DNA from 4 places in the Anaerobacillus sp. QJM3NY_32 genome. Region 2 is predicted to be linked to each of the others. Evidence: riboswitches for the same ligand, from Rfam matches in the RefSeq annotation. Region 2 holds a riboswitch; each other region holds the start of a gene.
What was found. Region 2 has a riboswitch for cyclic di-GMP ahead of AC0VYH_RS11285 (anti-repressor SinI family protein). Riboswitches for the same ligand answer to the same signal wherever they lie in the genome.
Positions count from the first base shown of each region.

Region 1: linked by a shared signal. The riboswitch ahead of AC0VYH_RS02155 (amidase) and the one ahead of AC0VYH_RS11285 (anti-repressor SinI family protein) in region 2 are both predicted to bind cyclic di-GMP.
Region 3: linked by a shared signal. The riboswitch ahead of AC0VYH_RS20650 (anti-repressor SinI family protein) and the one ahead of AC0VYH_RS11285 (anti-repressor SinI family protein) in region 2 are both predicted to bind cyclic di-GMP.
Region 4: linked by a shared signal. The riboswitch ahead of AC0VYH_RS05905 (HD-GYP domain-containing protein) and the one ahead of AC0VYH_RS11285 (anti-repressor SinI family protein) in region 2 are both predicted to bind cyclic di-GMP.

Region 1 covers NZ_CM149684.1:403,945-407,849, reverse strand. Annotated here, with positions in the region: gene AC0VYH_RS02175 (PspA/IM30 family protein) at 1-201, opposite strand, end outside; gene AC0VYH_RS02170 (lmo0954 family membrane protein) at 224-568, opposite strand; gene ytzI (YtzI protein) at 760-939, shown strand; gene AC0VYH_RS02160 (YwbE family protein) at 917-1,111, shown strand; gene AC0VYH_RS02155 (amidase) at 1,167-2,069, opposite strand; cyclic di-GMP riboswitch class I at 2,112-2,198, opposite strand; gene AC0VYH_RS02150 (HelD family protein) at 2,363-3,905, opposite strand, start outside.
Region 2 covers NZ_CM149684.1:2,111,991-2,115,895, forward strand. Annotated here, with positions in the region: gene egtD (L-histidine N(alpha)-methyltransferase) at 1-434, shown strand, start outside; gene AC0VYH_RS11275 (thioredoxin family protein) at 512-826, shown strand; gene AC0VYH_RS11280 (hypothetical protein) at 859-1,089, opposite strand; cyclic di-GMP riboswitch class I at 1,315-1,403, shown strand; gene AC0VYH_RS11285 (anti-repressor SinI family protein) at 1,429-1,566, shown strand; gene AC0VYH_RS11290 (glycine--tRNA ligase) at 1,948-3,330, shown strand; gene AC0VYH_RS11295 (HAD-IA family hydrolase) at 3,456-3,905, shown strand, end outside.
Region 3 covers NZ_CM149684.1:4,039,895-4,043,799, forward strand. Annotated here, with positions in the region: gene AC0VYH_RS20635 (TRAP transporter substrate-binding protein) at 1-794, opposite strand, end outside; gene AC0VYH_RS20640 (GntR family transcriptional regulator) at 1,111-1,749, opposite strand; gene AC0VYH_RS20645 (hypothetical protein) at 1,903-2,196, opposite strand; cyclic di-GMP riboswitch class I at 2,410-2,510, shown strand; gene AC0VYH_RS20650 (anti-repressor SinI family protein) at 2,533-2,652, shown strand; gene AC0VYH_RS20655 (helix-turn-helix domain-containing protein) at 2,766-3,101, shown strand; gene AC0VYH_RS20660 (DUF5658 family protein) at 3,292-3,429, opposite strand; gene AC0VYH_RS20665 (hypothetical protein) at 3,458-3,721, opposite strand; gene AC0VYH_RS20670 (anti-repressor SinI family protein) at 3,734-3,856, opposite strand.
Region 4 covers NZ_CM149684.1:1,089,894-1,093,798, forward strand. Annotated here, with positions in the region: gene AC0VYH_RS05895 (aldo/keto reductase) at 420-1,262, opposite strand; gene sda (sporulation histidine kinase inhibitor Sda) at 1,471-1,638, opposite strand; gene AC0VYH_RS05905 (HD-GYP domain-containing protein) at 1,697-2,338, opposite strand; cyclic di-GMP riboswitch class II at 2,350-2,433, opposite strand; gene AC0VYH_RS05910 (FAD-dependent monooxygenase) at 2,569-3,905, shown strand, end outside.

The DNA.
Region 1 (3,905 bases), 1.7 Mb from region 2:
CGCTTTATCTAATTCTCTTCTGAATTCTAAAAGTAGCGTTGACTGCCGCTCGACAAGTTTTCTCGCCTTTTCCACTTCTCTTTCACACTGTCTTAAATAGTGATTTAAAAGGGAAATTGGATTTTTCTCCTCCTTCTGGTCAAGTATGCTATGAAAATCAGCTTCAATTGAGTTTTTGATGCGATTAAGTAAATTTGGCATGTCCATTCTCTCCTTTGTTTGATTAACTTTTCTTCAGTTCATCCCATTGCTTTTCAAAATTTGTGAATGGGTCATTGTCTTTCTTATCGTAACTTGCTCCATCCCACTTTTTATAAACGACATAAAGAATGTAGATAGCTACGAGACCAAGAATAGCTGGCATATTCGCCACGGCAGTACTTAAACCGATGAATCCTAAGATCCCCCAGATGACTTTACCAGTTGTTGAATCTGCCTGAATAAACTTCTTAAATGCAATGTAGAGGATGCCAAGGCTAATCATCATACCTACTAATGAACCAAGATTCGACAACAATACAATCGCAGCGATGATCCCAAGTAAAAGCAAACCTGCTTTCTTCATCATAATCGCCTCCTTTCATACTTTGATTCTACCTGCTTACCAAAGCCTCCATAATGAGCTAAAGCTATATATTTATATAGGACCAGCGACTTAGACAGATTAAGCTATATGACAACCCTCGTCAGATCATGTTCTATCATAACCGCGATAATCATGGTAAAGTGAAAGCAGACATCACGGAAAGGAGTTCGGGAATGGTTATTACGATAACAGTCATCGTCGTTGTCATTATGACGATTTTCATTGCCGCTGCTTTTGGAATGGCTGTATCAAAAGGATACAGTGTCAAACATACTGTCGATCCGTTGCCTGAGGAGCAGCATAACGAAACGACAGAGAAAGAGGTTACTGATGAACGGACAGAACAGAAGTAATATAGAACCAGGGAAAACTGTAGATATCGTCTTGAAACAAGATCAGCGTTCAGGGAAAACGACAAGAGGTGTTGTAAAAGATATCCTGACTAAATCCCCCACCCATCCGCATGGTATCAAAGTACGTCTAGAAGATGGACAGGTTGGTCGCGTCAAATCGATTTTATCGTAAGCTGAATTCATAAAAATAACCCCCGGCTGATTTTCAGTCCGGGGGTTCATCTTTATTATTGTTTTAACGCCATCCAACTATCAAGGTAATGTATGGAAAAACCTTGTACTGAAGAGGAATGCTCATATGCAGTCTTTACTTTGAGAAGTTCCTTTATCATGACTGCTTCTCCCTCTTCAAAGAATGAAATGTAGGAAGCTTCTGACGTTTGCCCTGTCTCTACACCAACGGAGATTTTCTTGCCATATTTTTCAGCTAAAGCTATCTCATTGCTAATAAGAGCAACAATTCCATTTGCACCATCAGCACGATCACGGTAAGCCATTAATGTAGTCACATCCGCCGTTTGAATAATCCACTCAGCTAAATTGCCCGATCCATACCGATTGTTGTAAGATTGTTCGTCAAACCAAAAAGGAGTGTCGACACCAAACGATAATCCAAGACTCATCGCACGAGTTTTTCCATCTGATAAACGGTCTTGATAGAAAGCAATCGTTTTTTGATAACTATTCGTCCAGCCAGAATGAAGATAAGGTTCTATATCAAGATGAACACCACTAAACTTTTGATTCTCTGTCGCATTAGCTTGATAGGAATCCAACCAGTTAAATAAGTTCGCCTGATATGTAGCACCATTTCTTGTAGCCCAATTTGGTGCCCCATCTAGAGCATGTACACGAATACCTTTGGATGTCGCATTTCCAATAAATGATTCATAAGAAGATGCCATTACTGAACGATTTATTTGCAAGTAAGCATCGGTTACTTGTTTCTCCTCCATAAACTGAAGGAACTCATTTGATTTCGTTTCAATGTCCCTTGTGTTCCAAATCCATGTAGCAAGAGAAGTGTCCATTTCTATCGCCTCAGCTTTCCCCTCAGGCAAAACCATTATCTGCACAAAAAAGCCCAGTATAAAAAAGAGAATTCCAACAGCAACCGATACATTCTTCACATGTACGCTCTCCTTTTTTTCAACCCAGAGCTCAAAAAGGAGCCTGGCGGTTTGGCAACCATTCGCATTCATGCGGGCAGGCCCATAACTTTGCGTCCCTGCTTTTCAACAGGTTTGCCTTTTTCAGTTTTATATTCCAACTACTTTTATTATCGGCAATAAATAATAAAGAGTTTAGCTTTTTTTGTAGATTGTGTGAAGTAAATGCTCAATGGTGCTAATACTTGAATGTACTAACAATCGCTCATTTCATGGTATGAAATAACAAAGGTAACCTTTAAACAAACGTTTGATTAAACTGGTAGCAATTGTGAAGGAGTATCAATATAAAAGAGTTTTAATTCATGCAATGCTCTTGTACATCCTACATATAGTAATTTCGCATCTGTTGCATGTGGACTATAATTATCTTCGTTAGCATTTGCCAATATAACTCCATCGAATTCTAATCCTTTAGTAAGATAGATTGGCACAATTGATAGTCCCCCTTCATAAGATCGATCATCCGCAGTAATGAGATGCAACTTCTCATCATACCTACTAAGATTGTCATACAAATCATGACATTCCTCTTCGCTCCTACCAACAATCGCTACTGTATTCATACCTCTCTCTTTCATTTCTTTAGCTGATTTTAACAAGCTACTAACATGCCTCTTCTTATCTATTTTGCTTATTTCGACTTTCTTTCCACTTCGAAAAACAGGCACAGCCGGTTGAACCGGTATATCCGCATGAGCTATCACTTCATTCGCAAATTCAATAATTTCTAAAGTCGATCGATAACTTTGTTCAAGTTCCATATAAAGGTCTTTACCGTTGAAAAGCACTCTAAATTCTTCCCAGCTATGAATGCCCTTATATGAATGAATGCCCTGTGCCAAATCCCCTAATATTGTAAAAGATTGACTTCGATTCACTTCTTTCAGAAGCGCCAGTTGAAAAGGTGAAAAGTCCTGAGCTTCGTCAATTACAATATGCTGAAACCTATGTTCTTTATCAATACCGTTCAATTGAAATTGAATGTAAAGGAGAGGGGCAAGGTCATCCGGCGATAATTTCTTCTTTTTTATTCGCTTTGCCGTTTCCAGCACAAGTTCTTCACTTATAACATCTGCTCTTTCTGACTGTGTTATGTAGCTAGGAACATTCGATTGAAAAAGTGATTGATAGAACGAAAGAGCAGTTTGCTTCGGCCATGTTTTAAAATAATTCTTCAGCTGATCGTTTGCTAGTTTGCGATATTCTTTCTTTAAATGGGCTCCCTCTACCGATTTGATCTCACCTTTTATCCAAATTTTAAAACGATTCATCATCATTTCGCGTTTACGGCCAACAGGATATGCAGAAAGGTCTTTTAACCATTGTTCGATCTTCGTTTCTGAAAGCTCTCTTCCTTCAAATGGGTGAAAGGAGCCAACCGGACCGACTGAGTTGCTATAACGATGTATAGCTTGATCAATCCATTTTTTAAATGTCAGTGATCCTTTTACTCTTCCTTCTGCAATTGAAAAATCGAATCGACTCTTCCCAAACCACTTTCTGAGGTCGTGTCCAGATGAATCAATCGTCATCTTTTCTTCAATCGTTTTTATTGTCCAATCTGTGAAGGTTGATTGTTGAATTCCCCCTACACCTAGCTCCGGAAGGACTCCTGAAATATAATCAAGAAACATCCTATTCGGTGCAAAGATAATCATTTTACCCGCTTGAATGGTATCTCTGTATTCATATAGTAAGAAAGCTAATCGATGAAGCGCAACCGTTGTCTTACCACTTCCTGCTGCTCCTTGTATGATAAGTGGCGTCGATCGCTCAGCACGAATAATATCATTT
Region 2 (3,905 bases):
CAAGAATTTCGAGTACACTATCAAGTAATGATGGATTATTAATTGGAGTTGATCTAAAGAAATCACCATCTCTTCTGCATCGTGCTTATAATGATAGCAAGGGAGTAACTGCAAAGTTTAATTTAAACATGCTTCGTCATTTGAATCTTTCGTTAGGGGCGAATTTCTCCCTAGATCAGTTTGAGCATTACGCCTATTATAATGCTAATCTGGGAAGGGTTGAGATGCATCTTGTCAGTATGCTAGAGCAAATGGTGACCGTTGGTGATCAACATATCCATTTTGAGAACCATGAAACGATTCATACGGAGAATTCCTATAAATATAGTCTAGAGGAATTTAAACTGTTAGCAGAGAATTCAGGTTTCACATCAATGAAAACATGGACTGATCAAGAACAGCTTTTCAGTTTGCACTATCTTAGTGTGAAATAACGTAAGCTTTCTTACAGACATTCAATGATTATTTCGATATAATTGTTAATGAAGATATAGGTGAAGGAGAGATAATCATGAAGAAGATTGAAACAGCTGATTCTTATCAGTCATTCATTAACAATAATGACGTATCCATTCTAAAATATGAAGCTAACTGGTGCCCGGATTGCAAGCGCCTTGACTTTTTTATTGATGATATAATGAATGCTCATCATGAAAAACAATGGGCTCAAATCGATATTGAACAATTCCCTGAAATTACAGAGGAAAATGATGTTATGGGTATCCCGAGCCTTCTTGTCTATAAAGACGGCAAAAAGATTGGTCACTTGCATAGTGCGAATACCAAAAATCCAGATCAGGTGAAAGAATATTTAAGTCAATTCTAAACAAAAGAGAAGGTTGCGAAGGCAACCTTCTTTTATTTTGTTAGAACATATTCAATGGAGCCGTCGATTAATGAATGAACAAATGCAACTGTATATCCAATGCTAAGGTAAGTAGAAAGTGTCTCACTACAATGGGGATGTAATGGTTCTGTTGGGGCATGAAGACTTTTATACATGGTTTTTACGGTACTAGAGGTGGGTTCACAACGAAGTAGTACAACATGTTTGCCGCTCCAGGCGGTACTAATATGATTTCTCTGCATATCACTCTTCCTTTGTGAAAAATATATTCAGGGAATACAGTTAGGATATGAGTGAAATCCTAGGATGTTAGAAATAGAAATGAAAATTTAAAAATATTTTGAATTTTCATCAGATAACTGGTATATTAGTAGCATATAACGTCAAACTTCTCGATAATCGCATTTATTCACTAAAAAGCTGTGTGTTTTGTAAGTTTAAGGTCGGAATGTGTCATTTCTGAATTCTCCAGACAAGGGCAAACCATCCTAAAGGGTGGGACGCAAAGACACAGGTCTAATGTTGGTTCTCCAACGATGACGGCTGGTCCTCCTGGAAAACCCAAGAAGGAGGAGAAAAGAATGACCATGGCGAAACCTAAGCCTAAGAAGGTACTTGATCAAGAATGGGTTATTCTCATGAGGGCTGCCAGGGAACTTGGATTGAAGAAAGAAGAGGTACAGGCATTCTTAAGACAAGACAAAAACCGACATCTATGAATATACATAAATGAATGACGACCTTTAAGGTCGTTTTTTTGTGATAAGCTTTGATGAAAGCAAATACGGTGTGAAATGAATAATCCTTGACTTTAGGGCAATATTTTTTGTATCATATGTCATATCAATTGCATACATAAACCATACTAACTATGAAGGATAAATAGTAGTCAGAATAACCTTGACTTTAGCGATTCGGGGACGGTGGAAGCCCGAACGAGGTCTGATGAAACGGCAGTCTGGAGTTACGTTTCTCAAAGTGGATGCCTTATTTGCATCAACTAGGGTGGAACCGCGGGTGCATAAGCTCTCGTCCCTGGACATTTTTTGTCCATGGATTGGGAGCTTTTTATATTGATTGAGAAAAAAGGAGAGAATGACATGACAATTTCAATGGATCAGATCGTTTCAGTATCAAAGCACAGAGGATTTATTTTCCCTGGTTCTGATATTTACGGTGGACTAGCAAATACGTGGGATTATGGACCACTTGGTGTAGAACTTAAGAAAAATATTAAAGATGCATGGTGGAAGAAGTTTGTTCAAGAATCACCTTATAACAGTGGTCTAGATGCCGCCATTCTAATGAATCCAAAAACGTGGGAAGCTTCAGGTCATTTAGGTAATTTCAATGATCCTTTAATTGATTGCAAAAGCTGTAAAACACGTCATCGTGCAGATAAATTAATTGAGGACGCTCTTTCTACTGATGAAGAGGACATGATTGCAGACGGCCTTTCATTTGAAGAAATGGAGCGTTTGATGAAAGAAAATCATATTACTTGCCCTGAGTGTGGCAGTGAAGATTTCACAGAAATTCGTCAATTTGATCTTATGTTTAAAACCCATCAAGGTGTAACTAAATCGAGCACGAGTGAAATTTACCTTCGCCCAGAAACGGCGCAGGGAATCTTTGTAAACTTTAAAAATGTTCAACGCTCTATGCGTAAGAAAGTGCCTTTTGGTATTGCGCAAGTTGGAAAAAGCTTCCGAAATGAAATTACACCAGGTAACTTTACATTCCGTACTCGTGAATTTGAACAAATGGAGCTTGAATTCTTCTGTAAGCCAGGTAACGAATTAGAGTGGCATGAGTATTGGAAAGAGTACTGCAAAAACTGGCTTCTAAATCTTGGTGTAAAAGAAGATAGCATCCGACTGCGTGAGCATGCAGAAGATGAGCTGTCGCATTATAGTAATGCAACAACTGATATCGAGTACAAGTTCCCATTTGGCTGGGGCGAACTTTGGGGTGTTGCTTCACGAACAGATTACGACTTAAAGCAGCATATGGAACATTCCAATGAAGATTTCACTTATCACGATCAACAAACAGGGGAGAAGTATGTGCCTTATTGCATTGAGCCTTCACTTGGTGCTGACCGCGTCACTCTTGCTTTCTTGATTGAAGCATATGAGGAACAGGAGCTTGAAGATGGCACAACTAGAAGTGTGATGCACTTCCATCCAGCGATCGCTCCGTTTAAAGCTGCTGTATTCCCTCTATCTAAGAAGCTTTCTGAAGAAGCGCGTGCTGTTCATGCGGAACTTTCGAAATACTTTATGGTTGATTATGATGAGGCTGGCTCAATTGGTAAACGTTACCGTCGTCATGATGAAGTTGGTACACCGTACGCTATTACATTTGATTTTGATTCTGTTGAAGACCAACAAGTGACGATTCGTGACCGTGACACAATGGAACAAAAGAGAATGCCGATTTCTGAACTGAAAAGCTTTCTTGAAGAAAAAACACAATTTTAATGTAGGAAGCCGCTCAAAATACGAGCGGCTTTTCTTTATAATGAAGAATAACAATGATTCTTATTGATCGTTTACCCACGAGATTAAGCTAACTTGTTGTATAACTAATAAGGAGTGAATAGTAAGTGAAGATTCTATGGGATTTTGATGGCACATTATTTGATACATACCCTGCTTTTACAAAAGTAATGAAAGAATTAGTTTCTAAAGATGTAAAGGAAGAAGATATTTTAAAAGAGCTAAAAGTGTCTTTTCGTCATGCAACGGAAGTGTTTCATTTAACTGAAGAACAAATTAAAACGTTTCGTGAAATGGATAATGCCTTGTCACCAGAAGATAAACCACCATTTCCAGGTTTGAAAACAATTCTTCAAAAAGCTGAATTAAATGTCATTATGACTCATAAACCGCGTGAAGAGGTGATCACGATTTTAAAGTATTTTAATATGGAGCATTATTTCGCTGATCTTGTTGCCGGAGATGATGGATTTCCACGTAAGCCTGATCCTGCTTCCTATCACCATTTGAATAACAAGCATCAGCTTGATCTTGCCGTTGGTGACAGAGTACTCGAT
Region 3 (3,905 bases), 1.9 Mb from region 2:
TCGGCAGGGAGCTTATCGAATTTCTTAGGGTTCATAATGAGCAACATTGACGTATACGTGTGGCCATCAAGGACCATATAATCCTGTACTTCATACATCTTAGAACTTTTAATTGCAAATACTGGTCCTTCTTGTCCATCCACTACACCATGTTGGGAAGCCATGTATAATTCAGAAAATGGCATCGGCACAGGATTTGCCCCCAAAGCTTCTGTCGTTGAAATCAATACTGGCCATTCTGGCGTTCTAATCTTTAATCCTTTAAGGTCTTCAGGAGATTCAATAGGTCTAGCACTATTCAAAAAGTGTCTGAACCCCGATTCCCAATAACTCATGACTTTGAAGCCACCCTTTTCTTCAGCCTCTTCCGCAAGTAATTGTCCAACTTCTCCTTGCAAAACCTTATCTACGTGCTCTGCGTCTCTAAAAAGAAAGGGAAGATCGAATATAGAATATCGCGGATAATATTTTGTAACGCTACCTGAAGCAACTAGAGAAATATCCACTGTCCCCATCTTAGTGCCCTCTGCCAGCTCACCCTCATCTCCTAGCTGACTATCATGGTATACTTCTATCTCCACTTGACTATCTGTCTTTTCTGCAACTAATTCTGCAAATTTCTCAGCACCAGCATGAAATTGGGAGCTAGTAGGTTGATTGTGTCCTAACTTAAGCCTAATAGTTTCTCCATCCCCAGCTGATGTGCTGCTTTCACTCGCACCGCACCCCGTTAGACTGATCGTAAGAACGACTGTTAACAAGAAAATTGAAATACCCTTAAACTTTCTCCCCATCTTTTTCCCTCCAGGTAAATAGAATTGTATAAAACAGCAATGGTCAATTACTGTAGCTACCAAATTTCAAAAACCTTTCACTATGTAGATTAACCCTTATTGCGCAAACCTGTTAGCGCTTACAAAGTGTAGAAAATTTAATCATTGTTATACCCTTTACTTATGCAATAATAAAAGCCATTAATCATTATATATAATATATAGTGATTATATATAATAATTAATGGCATGTCTAGGGATTATATATAAAAACATAATTTATATATATAATCCCACTATTATATTAGTGATTTTTTATATGATTTCTTCTGACTTCTTATTTAACCATTTTCATAATATGTTCTCTGAAAGCTTCCTGAACTTCTTCTACATCACCTTTTTCCATTAATTTCACCAGATCTAAATGATATTTATATACTTCATCAGGACGGATTTGAACTTTAGGATTGAGCGCTGTAATATACCTCCTGATATGTCCAGTTAGCATATTCCATATTCTAGTGTAGACTTCTATTTTGGACCATTGAATAATGGTTCGGTGAAACTCCATATCTAAATCAGATTGCAATAAATATTCCGGCTTACCGAACTTCATTCGATCCACAATGTCATAAAGTTCTCCTATATCTTTTTTTCTCAAATTAGGTAAAATAATTTCTAATGCATTCGTTTCAATTTCTGCTCTCATTGAAAATATATGGTACATTTCCACCTTATCAATTTCAGTAACGAAAGCTCCTTTATACTTAACCGTGCGAATAAGCCCTTCTTCTTCTAATCCTCTTAAGGCCTCTCGAACAGGAACCTGGCTTATTCCAAACTTCTTTGCTACTTCTGTTTCCACTATTCGATCTCCAGGCTTTAGATTGTTTAAAATAATATCATCTCTTAAATTTTTTTTAACTTTATCCTTTAAGGAGACTAACGATTGTTTACTTGGTTTTCGTTCTTCCATTTTTCCCAACCCTTTTCAAATAGTATTAAAAGCTTTTACATTGTAACGAGTAAAAAATGTTTATAAATGATGTTTCAAATTATATATAATACCATTATATATAATTTGAAACATCATTATAAGAGAATTAAAAAAAGAGACCCGTTAAGGTCCCTATTGCTGGTTTTCAGTTTCATCATTCGGTTGCTTTTCAGTGTCGTCCATGTCCCCTTCATCCATGTTACCATCTTCATCTTTATCGCCTTCTTCTGAACCATCCTTATTCATTGTATCATCGTCTTCCTGATCAATCGTTCCATCGTCTTCGTTAACATTCTCTTCATCTTCTGGTGTATCTTCTTGCATTTCGGGATCTTCTACCGGTCCTTCTTCTTCATTTGCATTCGAACAAGCCGCAATACTCAGGGAAAGAAACATCGTCATCAGTAACAACATCCACTTTTTCATAGAAAAACCTCCATCGTTGTAATAGTCCTATTTTGACCATCTCAAGTGGATGTATGTATTTTCCTAACACCAAATTTAAAAAAAGCTATTTATTTACAAAAAAAGTCATATATTTTTGATATTTTTTACAAATTACAACACATTTCGTAGGTTTAATGGCCTATTATAATAGTAGGATTTTCATAAATATATGATGGATCGTACAAAGTATCCTCCAGAAAAGGGCAACCATTTTTGAAAAAAAGTGGGCGCAAAGTAAACAGATCTAAGGAAGCTTGTTGATAGAAGGCTTCTATGATGGCTGAACTACCTGGAAAGAGTTTAAGGAGGAGTTACATGGGCGTACATACGGAAGAAAATCTGGACGAGGAATGGATTAAATTAATGAAAGAAGCGAAGGAATTGGGCATCAAAATTTCTGAAATCAAAGCGTTTCTCAAAAATGAGGGAATGTAACCTGAACGAAAGCGGCGGAACGGACGTCGCTTTCGTTCTATTTACGGAACAATAACATACTGGTATAATTACATACAATCAAAGAATTTTGTCGAAGCATCGGAGGGATACACGTGATAGGTGAAGAAGTAAAGAAGTATCGTTTACGCAAAGGGTTATCTCTTTCAGAATTAGCGGAACGTGCGAATGTGGCCAAGTCATATCTGAGTTCAATTGAACGAAATATACAATCAAATCCCTCTATCCAATTCCTAGATAAAATATCTAATGTTCTTGATGTTTCGGTAGAGGTACTACTTCAGGGAGATGATCCTATTCATCAGAGTGAGTTAGACTCGGAATGGAAAAAGATCGTTAAAGAAGCAATGGAGTCTGGTATAAGTAAGGACCAGTTCAGGGAGTTTCTGGAGTTTAATAAGTGGCGTGCCAAACAGGGATCTGATCAATAAATTGTTTTTTTAAGAGCCGACATCTTCCAGTAGGCTCTTATCTATTTAGTTAACAGGATATATACCTAATAGCCGTGGATACACAATATGAAAGAATATAATGTTGAAGCCACGATTAATAAAATCCGTATTAAACCGGATTTAAAGTGATGAAATTTTAAAAGTAAGGCGATCAAAAAAAGAGACAAACCTATTTATACATTAGGATAACAAGTGGATCCATTTGAAATAGCATTCGCATTAATGGATTCACTTCTCCGATCCATCCATTTTGAACTCCACAATATGTGATAAATCCATCAAGAGCGTTAATCCATGCTAAATAAATAACAAAAAACTGCTCCTACGTTTTCCCTTTATTCATAATGAGACGATATATTTTGGTTTTGTATAATCTCCCTAAGTTCATCGTACATTTTCTGTTCATCTCGGATTATTCCTTTGATGTCTTGTTCTTTATTTTCAAGTCCGTGGATTTTCTCTAGAATAAAAGATAAATCGCACTTCCCTTTATATTCGTCATTGATGTAGAGTTTGGCGATCTGTTTATCAACCGCAATGATTTTAATCCTCTTCCCTAAAATATAAGAGACAAAAGTCCCTTCCCCTAATTTGATCACCATCATTCCTCCTTATTTTTTTGAGGAATTGATTAGAAAATCCTTCACTTCCTCCTTAGATAATCCCATTCTTCTTGCAATTGAAATAAGGGTCACCCATTCCTGATCCAATTTTTCGTCAGTATACGTTTTCATTCCCCATCCCCCTTATATAATTCAGCAATAAACGACATTAATAAAGAAC
Region 4 (3,905 bases), 1.0 Mb from region 2:
TTGCGCATCTGAGGCTCTATTCCCGTTAGGTAAACAGTTCACTCCCTACTTGTACATACATAAGGCTTAAAATCCAAGCTCCCTTTAACTAACCTTCGAGTTAATCGAAGAAAAGAAGTTTCTCTCTTTTTACATTTCACCATATAATTTCCATATTATCCATTCATTATCTACCGAAATTGAAGTCGTTTTCAAGTACTAATTCTGAAGCGTACAATGGATGTCTAAATGATATTCTAAAAATGGTTGAAAGATACAACCAAAACAGCAACACCAAGGAAAAGTAAAGAGTCTGATTTAGCTATCAAATCAGACTCTAGAACAGTATATATTTGTTTATTTGCAGCTCTAAACAGAACCTGTTATGGCTGCAGGGCATCCTTTTCTAGTTGGTTAGTTGAATCGTTAGATGGAGAAATTTAAAATTCTTCATAAGTAGCTGGATCTTGATCATTCAATCGTCCATTTGGTTTCGTTAATTCAGCCATCATCGCCATTTCTGTTTCATTTAAAGAAAAGTCAAAGATAGAGAGGTTCTCAAGCTGACGTTCTGGAGAAGAAGATTTAGGAATCGGGATGGATCCTAATTGATAATGCCAGCGTAAAATCACCTGAGAGACTGATTTGTTATGTTGATTTGCAATTTGACTGATCGTTTCATTTTCTAAAATGTCAGTCACTCGAGCTAGCGGACTCCAGGATTGTGTTTTGATGTTGTTTTGTTGATGAAATCTTCTCTGATCTTCCTGGTTGAAGAAGGGGTGTAGTTCGATTTGATTGATGCTTGGCTTTACGCCGGTTTCCTTTTCCAATTGTTCTAGATGCTCCGGAAGGAAATTACATACGCCAATCGAGCGAATGAGTCCCCATTTCTTAGCGTCAATTAATGCTTGCCAAGCTTCTGGATAAAGACCTTGTTTAGGGTTCGGCCAGTGAATGAGGTACAAATCATAATAATCCAGGTTGGCTCTATATAACGACTCTTGAATGGCTGTAACAGCTTTCTTATATTCTTGATAGCGACCTGGTAATTTAGAAGTGACGCGCAGTTCATTTCTAGGAACTGTACTTCGACGAATGGCTTCGCCTACGGTTCCTTCGTTTTCGTAATTGTAAGCTGTATCGATGAGGCGATAGCCAACGTCAATCGCACTATTAATAGCGGTTGCCCCTTCATTTCCATTTAGCAAGTAAGTACCGAAACCGATAGCGGGTAGTGTAAGACCATCATTCAATGTTAGTTCTGGGATTGATTCCTTCAACAAAGATCATTCCTTTCAATAATACTTAACTTTTTTATCTCACTTTAAATCTACCACTTCCTAAAAAATGCAAACATATGTAAGCGTATTAACAGTGAATTTATTTGTGAAGGGAGATGAAATCAATTAAATTTATCAAAAAAAGCTTATTGGCCAGTTGTGACCAGATAAGCATTTTTTTAATGTAGCGTCATGAGAGGCTGTCTCATCAAGTGAAATTGGCGATTTGTTCGTAACACTCCGTACGTGTTTGGGGAGGATTGATGCCTCTTCGGATGATTTCGCTCGTTAACATTTCAATAAAAGCTTCATCTAATTGAAGAGTATACGCATCACAAAATGCAATTAGTAAATCCTTAGTTGATAAGAGTCGCAATCTATTCGCCCTCCCTGTTGTATTTGGTTTTGTTTAAACGGTTATTGAATAGCGCTGCTTAATTTTGACGTTTGGCATAATCAAAATAATGAAGCAGAACCTTTTTCCCTTTTAGCCGTTTTTCCAAATAAGAGATAAACAAGGAGGTAGTGGATGGCTCATAGAAGTTATTCCGATGAACGTTAATTTCATGAATGGCTGATTGGTCAGAACGTTTTGGACGATAAGCTCGATCAGACGTCATCGCAATGAAGCTATCGATGACTCGAAGAATCGAAACAGATCGAGGAATTTGTTCATATTGTAATTGATAAGGATAGCCAGTACCATCGCTATTCTCATGATGATTTAGTATAAGAGACGGCTCAATATCAATCTCTGGAAAATCATTAAGTAGCTCTATTCCAAACTCTGGATGCCGCTCGACATACTCTTTCTCATAAAGGGTTAGTGGGCTCTTTTTTTGAAGAATTTCTGTTGGGACAAGTAGTTTACCGATGTCATGTAGCAAAACAGACTCAAGAAAGCGCCGTTTCAACAGTGATCGGAAATTGTAATGCAAACAGAAATCAATAAAGTAGCTCGTAGTTTGTACTGAATGGAGAAAGCTATGAGGGTCGTGACGTCTTAGGAGTTCCATCATTCGCAGTGTGTGTGATGAAAATAAATTAGCGTGCCCGTACAATGTACACTTTTCCATGTTCATTCTCCTTTTTAAGGAGCCGGTTGCACTACTTGCTCCCTATCACTCAAGTGCCCAGGCTAGAATGATAGTTCATCGCATTCTCTTTTTTTGTGGTTCTCTTACTGAGGTATCTTGACATAAGGATATACTTATATAATAAATACCATAAAAAGGTGAATTTGTTAACTGTTTTCTTTGATTTTTCAGTTTTTTTATTTGGAATGCCAATGAAAGGAGGTTGGGAAATGAATTCTGACGTACTAATTGTTGGCTCAGGTCCTACGGGTCTTGTATTAGCACTCCACCTAGCGAAATATGGAGTTTCATTTCGGATCATCGAGAAAAATGAGGGACCCGGAGAAGCATCGCGTGCGCTAATTGTACACGCTAGAACCCTAGAATTTTATAACCAAATGGGCTTCGCAGAAGAAGTCATCCACCGGGGGATTAAAGTGAAGTCTATCCAATTTCGAGAAGGAATGAAAGCAAAAGCCAACATCAATTTTCACGATCTTGGAAAAGGATTAAGTCCTTTCCCATTTGCCCTAAGCTATCCGCAAGATGATCACGAGCAGCTGCTAATTAACAAATTAGCCGACGAAGGCGTTGAGGTAGAATGGAAGACAGAGTTGGTTTCATTTATGGATGAAGGGGACCATGTTCAAGCTGTTATTAAAAAAGATAATAAGGAAGAGCGGAGTGAGTTTTCATATATATGCGGGTGTGATGGGGCACACAGTACCGTTCGAAGAGAACTTGCTTTTGATTTTCCAGGTGGAACGTATGAGGAACGTTTTTTTGTGGCGGATGTTAAAGCGAACACTGGCCAGTTATCTGAAAGTAGTTTAAATGTGTATTTAGATTCTGACACCTTTTACCTGTTCATGCCAGTTAGAAGCACGGGAATGGAGCGGATTATTGGAATAGTTCCTCGCCATTTAACCGATCAAAGCTCAGTTGCGTTCAAGGATTTCCAGTCGCTGATCGAGCAGAGAACAGGCATAACGATTCAGCATGTGAACTGGTTCCAAACGTACAAAGTTCATCATCGCGTTAGCAGTCATTTTAGAAAAGGACGTGCCTTTATTGCCGGAGATGCTGGGCACATTCATAGCCCGGCTGGCGGACAGGGCATGAACACCGGTATCGGGGACGCGGTGAACTTAGCGTGGAAGCTAGCCGCAGTGCTGCTTCAGAAAGCGGATGAAGCTATTCTTGATACGTTTGAAAAGGAGCGCATTGGCTTTGCGAGAACGCTAATCGATACAACAGATCGAGCATTTACTTCTATTATAGGCGATCACATGACGAGCAGATTACTGCGCAAAATCGTTATACCGAACGTGGCTCCATTTGCGCTTCGTTCCTTTTCAATTGCTCGAAAAGCAGCCTTTAGAAGGCTTTCTCAAATCAACATTCATTATCGCGAAAGTCATCTTAGTGATGGTACAGCGGGGGAAGTTCATGGTGGAGATCGCCTGCCATGGATTCAAACAAATTCATGCCATAATTATGGAGCGCTTAAGTCAATGGATTGGCAGCTTCACGTATATGGTCAGGCAAATGAAGCCGTTAAGGATTT